DNA from 2 places in the Hoeflea sp. genome. Region 1 is predicted to be linked to the other one. Evidence: predicted binding sites of a transcription regulator. Region 1 holds the regulator's gene; the other holds the start of a gene.

Evidence for each region. The regulator PhoB, encoded in region 1, activates phosphate uptake and scavenging genes when phosphate is short. The targets are predictions, from matches to a motif close to TGTCATNNANCTGTCAT.
Region 2: olsB (l-ornithine N(alpha)-acyltransferase) is a predicted target of PhoB. The motif match lies at 1,971-1,987, and genes of this name have one in related genera.

The regions. Positions count from the first base shown of each region.
Region 1 covers NZ_CFHWAF010000039.1:5,364-10,166, reverse strand. Annotated here, with positions in the region: gene pstB (phosphate ABC transporter ATP-binding protein PstB) at 1-636, shown strand, start outside; gene phoU (phosphate signaling complex protein PhoU) at 659-1,393, shown strand; gene phoB (phosphate regulon transcriptional regulator PhoB) at 1,442-2,125, shown strand; gene AC5E6N_RS09710 (VOC family protein) at 2,153-2,524, opposite strand; gene AC5E6N_RS09705 (winged helix-turn-helix transcriptional regulator) at 2,566-3,102, shown strand; gene AC5E6N_RS09700 (extracellular solute-binding protein) at 3,262-4,503, opposite strand; gene AC5E6N_RS09695 (carbohydrate ABC transporter permease) at 4,565-4,803, opposite strand, start outside.
Region 2 covers NZ_CFHWAF010000055.1:19,127-23,929, forward strand. Annotated here, with positions in the region: gene AC5E6N_RS12345 (TrmH family RNA methyltransferase) at 1-357, shown strand, start outside; gene lspA (signal peptidase II) at 359-874, shown strand; gene acuI (acrylyl-CoA reductase (NADPH)) at 914-1,909, shown strand; gene olsB (l-ornithine N(alpha)-acyltransferase) at 2,094-2,909, shown strand; gene AC5E6N_RS12365 (NADP-dependent malic enzyme) at 2,967-4,803, opposite strand, start outside.

The DNA.
Region 1 (4,803 bases):
GGCAAGTCCACTTTCCTGCGCTGCCTCAACCGCATGAACGACACGATCGACGGGTGCGACGTGAAAGGAAGCATCACGCTCGACGGCGCCGACATCTACGATGCATCCGTCGACGTTGTCGAATTGCGGGCGAGTGTCGGAATGGTGTTCCAGAAGCCCAACCCCTTTCCGAAGTCGATCTACGAGAACATCGCCTACGGCCCGCGCATCCATGGTCTGGCCAGAAGCAAGACGGAATTTGATGAAATTGTCGAGACCAGCCTGCGCAGGGCAGGCCTGTTCGATGAAGTCAAGGACCGGCTCCATGAGCCCGGCACCGGCCTTTCGGGCGGTCAGCAGCAGCGCCTGTGCATCGCCCGCGCCATCGCCGTCAGCCCTGAGGTGATCCTGATGGACGAGCCCTGTTCGGCGCTCGATCCGATCGCCACCGCCAAGGTCGAGGAACTGATCGATGAACTGCGCCAGAACTTCACGATCGTCATCGTGACCCACTCCATGCAGCAGGCCGCGCGGGTCTCGCAGCGCACCGCCATGTTCCATCTCGGCAGTCTGGTCGAGGAAGGCGATACGGACAAGATGTTCACCAACCCGGACGATCAGCGCACCCAGGACTACATCACCGGCCGCTTCGGCTGATCTTGCGCGGACAGGAAAGATCATGAGCGAACAGAACTCCAACAGCCAGCTTGCCGCGCATACGGTTACGTCCTACGACGAGGATCTGCAGTTCCTGGCGCGGCGCATTGCCGAAATGGGCGGGATTGCCGAGCGCATGCTCGAAGAATCCGTCGCCGCGCTGGTCAATGGCGACGCGGGGCTGTCCCAGAAGGTGATCTCCGACGATCTGCTCCTCGACGACGCCGAGCGTCAGATCGGCGAGAAGGCCGTGCTGGTCATCGCCAAGCGCCAGCCCATGGCCGCCGATCTGCGCGATATTATCGGCTCGATCCGCATCGCCGCCGATCTCGAGCGCGTCGGAGACATGGCCAAGAACATTGCCAAGCGGGTGCTTGCCGTCCACGGCATGGCGCAGCCCAAGAAGCTGGTGCGCGGTCTCGATCACCTGGCCGAGCTGGCGCTGACGCAGCTCAAGGAAGTGCTGGACGCCTATTCGTCCCGCTCTCCGGAGCTTGCCAATTCCATCCGCGAACGCGACGAGGAAATCGACGCGATCTACACCTCCCTGTTCCGCGAACTGCTCACCTATATGATGGAAGACCCGCGCAACATCACCGCGTGTACCCATCTGCTGTTCTGCGCCAAGAACATCGAGCGTATCGGCGATCATGCCACCAACATCGCCGAGACCGTATACTATATCAGCACCGGCTCCCAGCTTTCGCCCGACAGGCCGAAAGACGACGAAACGGCGAGCGTGGGCGCCGACGAGTGACGGGCGGGCGGGCCGCGATCGGCGCGCCGCCGGAGAATGAACATGGGTATAGCACCGCAAATCACTGTTGTTGAAGACGAGGAGGCGCTGAGCGTTCTCCTGCGTTACAATCTCGAGGCCGAGGGTTACGAGGTCGATACCGTTCTGCGCGGCGACGAGGCCGAGATCAAGCTGCAGGAACGCGTTCCCGATCTGTTGATCCTCGACTGGATGTTGCCGGGGCTCTCGGGCATAGAACTGTGCCGCCGGCTGCGCATCCGCCCCGAGACCGAGCGCCTGCCGATCATTCTTCTGACCGCGCGCGGCGAGGAAAGCGAACGGGTGAGGGGCCTTTCCACCGGCGCCGACGACTATGTCGTCAAGCCGTTCTCGACACCGGAACTCATGGCCCGCGTACGCGCGCTCCTGCGCCGGGTCAAGCCGGAGACGATTTCGACCGTGCTCAAGGCCGGCGATATCGAGCTCGACCGCGAGACCCATCGCGTCTACCGCCGCGGCCGCGAGATCAAGCTCGGCCCGACGGAATTCCGGCTGCTGGAATTCTTCATGACCTCGCCGACACGGGTCTTTTCCCGCTCCCAGCTTCTCGACGGCGTCTGGGGTCACGATATCTATGTGGACGAACGCACCGTCGACGTCCATGTCGGCCGCCTGCGCAAGGCCCTCAACCTCTCCAACATGCGCGACGTGATCCGCACGGTGAGGGGTGCCGGCTATTCGCTGGAGACGTGAGCGGACTTGCTCTAACCTCATCTCGCTCTATTGCGTCAAATCCTGTGCGATCATGAGTGCATTGCCGTCCGGGTCGTAGAAGGTCGCGGTGCTGACCATGCCTTCAATCGTATCCGTCGGGCCGTCAAACTTGACCCCCTCGGCCTCCAGCGCGCTCCGCGCGGCAACGATGTCGGCGACGCCGAAAACCGGAACGGCATTGCCGGGGGCCGGCTCCGTCTGCTCGCCCATTCCCAGCGTCACGCCCTCGGTCATGGTCTTGACCTCGCTCCATCCGGCCTCGTCGATGTGATGCAGGAGCTCGAAGCCGAGCATGTCGCCATACCATTTCGCGCTTGCGTGCCGGTCGCTGACCGACAGCGCAAAGGTGATCCTATCGTTCAGTGTAACAACAGCCATCGCGATTTCCCTTTGGACTAAATTTATATATACTATACTTTATGGACATAGACAAACTTGTCAACATTACGTCCCGTTCATGGTCCATGGCCATCCTGAAGGCGATGCATAACGGTGTTCCGGGCCGGCAGGCGCCGCTCCTCGTCGCCTCCGGCGCGAGCCGGACGGCATTCGCCAAGAGCCTGGCGCATCTTGTCGAACTCGGGCTGCTGGAGCGCAACGCCGGACATGGTCACCCCTTAAGGCCCGAATACCGCTTGACCGGGGAGGGAATAAGGTTCGCAAAAATGGCCGCCGCGATTGCCGACGCTCTGCCGGATAAATCCGGGCAGCCCCTGCTTCGCCGCGCCTGGACCATTCCTGTCCTTGCCGTCAGCCGCCGGCCCAGCCGTTTTGTCGATATCAAGAGCGCCCTGTCGCCCATAACCGATCGCGCACTCTCCCAGTCGCTGCAAAGGCTGGAGGCGTGGCAATGGCTGAGCCGCGAGATCGACATCACCTCACACCCGCCGCGGCCGATCTACCAGGCGGCCAATGAGGGGTTCCGCATAAGCAACGTCGTCGGCGGCATGCTCTGATCGCTACGGCTTCCGAGATGCGCGCCCGATCGCGGTCTTTTCAGAACGGCATATTGCGGATTTTGTAAGCCTCATATTGAAAAGGACTGGATGGGGAAAATGCTGGGGCTGCAGCGGCCGCACCCGCCAAGCCGGATGCGGCCGGAATCCGGTCTGCAATCACTTCATCTGAAGCTGCATGCGAAGCGTGTCGGCGAGTTCCGAGATCGTCGCATCCACCTCTGCGCCTTCCGTGACCTCGACCAGCGCGGCGGCGATCAGGTCGGTCACGGCCACACCTTCCGCACCGGGATAGGCATACCAGGGGCCGGCATGGGCGGCGACCTGGGCATGCGCGGTCCTGGCGTTGGTGTTCGCCGCGTAATAGGCGCCGAGATACGCCTCGTCATCGAGCACGATCTTGTTTGCCGGCGCATAGCCGGTGTTCTCGACGATGATCTTCTGGCCTTCCGGGCCCGTGACGAAGGAGATGTATTCCCATGCCGCCTTCTGCTTCTCGACGTCCGGGGTCAACATGACGATGGCCGAGCCGCCGGTCGGGAAATAGACATTGTCCTCGGCAACGACCGGCGTGCCGAGCACGGTGACGTCGAACTTTCCGTCCGCGCCCTCTTCGAAGCGGGTCAGCAGCGAAGAGCTTTCAAAGAAGATGCCGAGCGTTCCGGCGGGAAACGCCTGGCGTGCATCGTTCTGCGACATGGATGACATGCCGGCTTCCTTGGCGAAGCGCTGGTAAAGGCCCGCCGCGGTCTTGCCGGCCTCGGCGTCGAACGTAATGTCGCTTTCGTCCTCGGTCATCGGACGTCCGCCATGCGAGCCCAGGAGCGACTGGAAGCGCCAGTCGTGGCGATGGATCCACACGCCCTCGATGGTGTCGCCAAGCGCATCGATCCTGGCAGCAAGTTCGATGATCCCGTCGAAGGTTTCCGGGAAATCGTCCATCGAGCCGCCGGCCTGTTCGACGAGATCCGGATTGACATACATGACCATGGTCGAGGCCGACGTGCCGAGCGCATGCTGGATGCCTTCGAACTGGCCAAGGGAGAGTAACGCCGGCGTATATCCGGCGGCCATCGGATCCCCGGGCAGAAAACCGTCGAGCGGTTGAGTGAGGCCGCGGTCTTCGAGGATACGCCAGCGGTTGAGGCCGACATAGGCGACATCCGGCGCGGTTCCGGCGACCGCCTCGCGCAGCAGCCTCTGCACGCCGTCTGCGTAGCCTTCGGCCGGACCGTCAATGGTGATCTTGATGTCCGGATTGGCCTGCATGAACGCGGTGGCGAGCGCGTCCTGGGTTTCGGCCCAGATGGTGGGGATGGCGTAATGGACCCGGATTTCGGTCTCGGCCATTGCCGAACTTGCGGCGAGGACGATACCGGCGGATAGAAGGAGATGCTTCATGATGTTCCTCTTCAGTGTCATGGAATGGAGGGGCGGGCGGCCCCGGTTGCTACGCGGGTACTTATTTCTTCAGTCCCGTGTTGGCGAGCCCCTGGGTGAAACGCTTCTGCGCCAGGAGAAAGCCCAGGATCAGCGGCAGGGTGATCAGCGTGGCGCCGGCCATCAGCGGGCCGACATCGTCGCCGCTTTCCTCGTCACGGAAGAAAAGGATGCCCCGGGGCGGCGTGGCGAGATGCGGATCGGTGGTTGCGATCAGCGGCCAGAAGAGGTCGTTCCAGTGGGCGGTCACGGAGAAGATCG
Region 2 (4,803 bases), on a different contig from region 1:
GGCGACTGCACGGACCCGTTTTCCATCGAGACCGCGCGCGCGACGATGGGCTCGGTCTTCGCGATGCCGGTTGCGCGAACCGGCGCCGACGGGTTCCTCAAATGGTGCGACGGCACCCGTGCCCTGCTGGTCGGCACCCATCTTCAGGGCGCCATCGACTATCGCATGATTGACTACGCGAAAAGCCCGGTCATTCTTTTGATGGGAAACGAACAGGCCGGACTTCCGGAACCTCTTGCGCAGCGATGCGATAAGCTGGCACGTATTCCGCAAGCCGGTCGCGCCGATTCGCTCAACCTGGCGGTGGCGACCGGGATTATGCTGTTCGAAGCACGCAGACACGCGCTGGAGGTCTGAGATGAAAGCCGCACGGTCATTGTTCTCCCGCCCGCGCTACGCGATGGCCCTGGTTGCGCTGCTTGTCGCCATCGACCAGACCGTCAAATGGGCCGTCGAGGAGTTTCTGCCGCTTCAGCAAATGGTCGAGGTGCTGCCGTTTTTCGCGCTATTCCATACCCGCAACGAAGGCATCGCCTTTTCCATGCTGAGCTGGATGAACGAAAACTGGCTGATCGCCCTGATGCTCGTGGTCATTGCATTTGTCGCCGGTCTCTGGGCCCGCAGCACGCCGCAGCGCTGGATCAGCCAGATCGGGTTCGCGCTGATCGTCGCCGGCGCCATCGGCAATCTGATCGACCGCGCGACCTATGGCTATGTGATCGACTACATCCTGTTGCATACAAACAACTGGTATTTCGCGGTTTTCAATCTCGCCGACACGTTCATCACGCTGGGCGCCGGCGCAATCATCATCGACGAAGTGTTCGGCAAGTGGATCTATCCGCAGGAACCGGAGGAGTCCGAACAATCCTGAAACAGAACCGGCCACCCGCCGGTCACCGGAGGATAAAGCATGCAGGAACCGTTCAGGGCCATCGTCATCGATCGCGATGAAAACAAGGTTCAAAGCGTCGAGACCCGCGAGATCGGCCTCGACGATCTTATGGAGGGCGATGTCGTCGTTGAGGTCAACGCGACCACCGTCAACTACAAGGACGGCCTCGCCATCACAGGCAAGGCGCCCGTGGTGCGGCGATGGCCGATGATACCGGGCATCGACTGCGCGGGAACGGTCGTGCAGTCCGGCCATGACGGTTTCAAGGAGGGCGACCAGGTCATCCTCAACGGCTGGGGCGTCGGCGAAACGCATACGGGCTCCCATGCGCGCTACGCGCGTCTCAACGGCGACTGGCTTATTCGCCGGCCGGAGGGCATCAGCGCGCTCGATGCCATGGCCATCGGCACGGCAGGCTATACGGCCATGCTGTGCGTCATGGCGCTTGAGCGGCAGGGCGTGACGCCTCAGGACGGGCCGGTCATCGTCACCGGCGCCAATGGCGGGGTCGGCACGGTGGCCATTGCGGTCCTGTCGAAACTCGGCTTCGAGGTGATCGCCTCGACGGGCCGCACGTCGGAGGCCGATTTCCTCACATCGCTGGGCGCATCCGAAATCATCGATCGCGCGGAACTTTCGGAACCCGGACGCCCGCTCGGCAAGGAGCGCTGGGCGGCGGGTATCGATTCGGTCGGCAGCCACACGCTGGCAAACGTGATCGCGATGACCCGCTATGGCGGCGCGGTGGCGGCATGCGGCCTGGCGCAGGGCATGGATCTTCCGGCCACCGTCATGCCGTTCATTTTGCGGGCCATCGCGCTTCTGGGCGTCGATTCCGTCATGGCATCGCGTGCATTAAGGGAGGAGGCATGGCGCCGGCTCGGCACCGATCTCGATCTGGGCAAACTTCATGCTCTATCGAAAACCATTGCGTTTGATGATATCATTCCGACAGCAGCCGCGCTGATCGACGGCAAGATCAGGGGGCGCGTCGTCATTGATATGGAAAAATGATTTCTGCAAAGGGTGAAATACATTAACGACGACAACTTATCGTGGAAAGGCAGTGACGGCATGTCACTGCTTTGTCGTATTGTTCTGCTTAATGAGCGTCATGACTCGTTCACGGGATTGATTTGCCATGACACTGAACATGCGCCACACATTGCCGGCCAAATCGACGCGGCCGGCGCTTGAAATGATGCAGGAAGAAACCGCCATACTGGGCCGGATTGGCGATCTCGAGACCCGCCTGGCGTGCACACAGGAAGAAATCGAGGCGGCCCAGGCCGTCCGCTTCAACGTGTTCGCCAAGGAAATGGGTGCGGTTCTGCCGCCCGAATCCATGCGCCGCGGACGCGACATGGATGCGTTCGACGCGGTTTGCGATCACCTGCTTGTTTTCGACCGCACCATTGTCGGCAGTCCGGAAGAGCAGATCGTCGGCACCTACCGGCTTCTGCGCCAGGACGCTGCACGCGCGAATGACGGCTTCTACTCGACCTCCGAGTTCGCCATCGACGACATGCTTGCCCGGCACCCCGAAAAGCGCTTCCTCGAACTGGGGCGCTCCTGCGTGCTGCCGCAATATCGCACCCGCCGCACCGTCGAACTTCTGTGGCAGGGAAACTGGGCCTATTCGCTCGAACACGGCATCGACGCCATGTTCGGCTGCGCGTCCATGCCCGGCATAAGACCCGAAGCCCATGCCCTGCCCCTGTCCTTCCTCTATCACAACCGGCTGGCGAGCGGTGAGTGGTCGGTCAGCGCGCGGCCGGAGCTCTATAACAATATGGACCTGATGCCGAAGGAAGCCGTCGATGCGCGCAGCGCCATGTCGGCCCTCCCCCCCCTTCTGAAGGGCTATCTGAGGCTCGGCGCGGTGATCGGCGACGGCGCGGTGATCGACCATGCGTTCGGGACGACCGACGTGATGGTGGTGCTGCCGATCTCGAATATCGACTCGCGCTATCTGAATTATTACGGCGCCGACGCCAGCCGCTTCGCGTCCTGAAAGCCCGGATACGTTCCGGTAAAAGGCGGGCCATAGACGCCCGCCTTTTTGCGCCGGTCAGCTGCCGACATTGTAGGCGGCGATCGCCGCCATATTGACGATGTCTGAGTCGCGCGCGCCCATGGAGACGATCTGCACCGATTTGTCGAGACCGACGAGCAGCGGTCCGATAACGGTCGAACCGCCGAGTTCCTGGAGCATTTTGGTCGAAATCGACGCCGAGTGGAAAGCCGGCATGACGAGGACATTGGCCGGACCCGACAGGCGACAGAACGGATATTGCCGCATGACGTCGAGATTGAGTGCGACATCGGCCGCCATTTCGCCGTCATATTCGAAATCGACCCGCCGCCGGTCCAGTATCGAGACCGCCTCGCGCACCCTCTCCGCGCGTTCGCCGGGCGGATGGCCGAAGGTCGAATAGGCAAGCATGGCCACCCGCGGCTCATAGCCAAGCCGGCGGGCAACGCCGGCGGCCTCCTCGGCAATGTCGGCGAGTTCCTCGGAGTCCGGCATGTCGATGACTGCCGTGTCGGCAACGAGAACCGTTCTGCCGCGGCAAAGGGCGAGCGAGACGCCGATCACCCGGTGGCCGGGTTTGACATCGATGCACCGGCGCACATCGTCGAGCGCCGTCGAATAGTTGCGCGTGGTGCCCGTGACCACCGCATCGGCGTCACCAAGCGCGGCCATGCAGGAGGCGAAATGATTGCGGTCGGTGTTTATCAGGCGCTGGCAGTCACGATAGAGATAACCCTTCCTTTGCAGGCGCGCATAAAGATATTCCGTGTAGGCCTCGACCCGATGCGACACGCGCGCGTTGACGAGTTCGAGGCCGGGCCTGTCGAGATCGATGCCGGCGTGTCTGGCAACCTCTTCCATCTGCTCCGAGCGTCCGAGCAGAATGGCGGTGCCGAGATTCTGATTCACATAGGTCACCGCCGCGCGCATGACCTGCTCTTCCTCGCCCTCGGCGAAGACAACACGGCGCTGCTGACGGCGCACACGCTCATAAATGCGCTGCAGGGTCGAGGCGATCGGATCGCGGCGGGCGGAGAGCTCGCGCCCATAGGCCTCAAGATCGAGGATGGGGCGCTGGGCGACGCCCGAATCCATCGCCGCCCGGGCGACCGCCCTCGGGATATCCGACAGCAGACGCGGATCGAAGGGAACGGGAATGATGTATTGCGGTCCGAAACGGGGCCTGTTCCCGCGATAGGCCGTCGCGACCTCGTCGGGCACGTCCTGGCGCGCCAGATGGGCGAGCGCCTCGGCCGCGGCGATCTTCATCGCATCGTTGATCGTCGATGCGCGCACGTCCAGCGCACCGCGAAAGATATAGGGAAAGCCCAGAACGTTGTTGACCTGATTGGGATAATCGGACCGGCCGGTCGCCATGATGGCGTCCTCGCGTATGCGCGATACCTCCTCCGGCGTGATTTCCGGATCGGGGTTGGCCATGGCGAAGATAATCGGGTTGTCGGCCATCGAACGGACCATGTCCTCGGTCAACGCGCCCTTGACCGACAATCCGAAGAACACGTCGGAGCCCTTGACCGCCTCGGCCAGCGTTCTGTCTTCGGTTTTGACGGCATGGGCGGATTTCCACTGGTTCATGCCCTCTTCTCGGCCCTGGTAGATCACGCCCTTGGTGTCGCACAGCGTGATGTTGTCCGGCTTGAAGCCCATGGACTTGATCAGCTCGACACAGGCGATGGCCGCGGCGCCGGCGCCGTTGCACACGAGCCTGGTTGTCTCCATGTCACGGCCCGTCAGGTGAAGGGCATTGATCAGACCGGCAACGGCAATGATCGCCGTGCCGTGCTGGTCGTCATGAAAGACGGGGATATCCATGACCTCGCGCAGGCGCTGCTCGATGATGAAACAGTCCGGC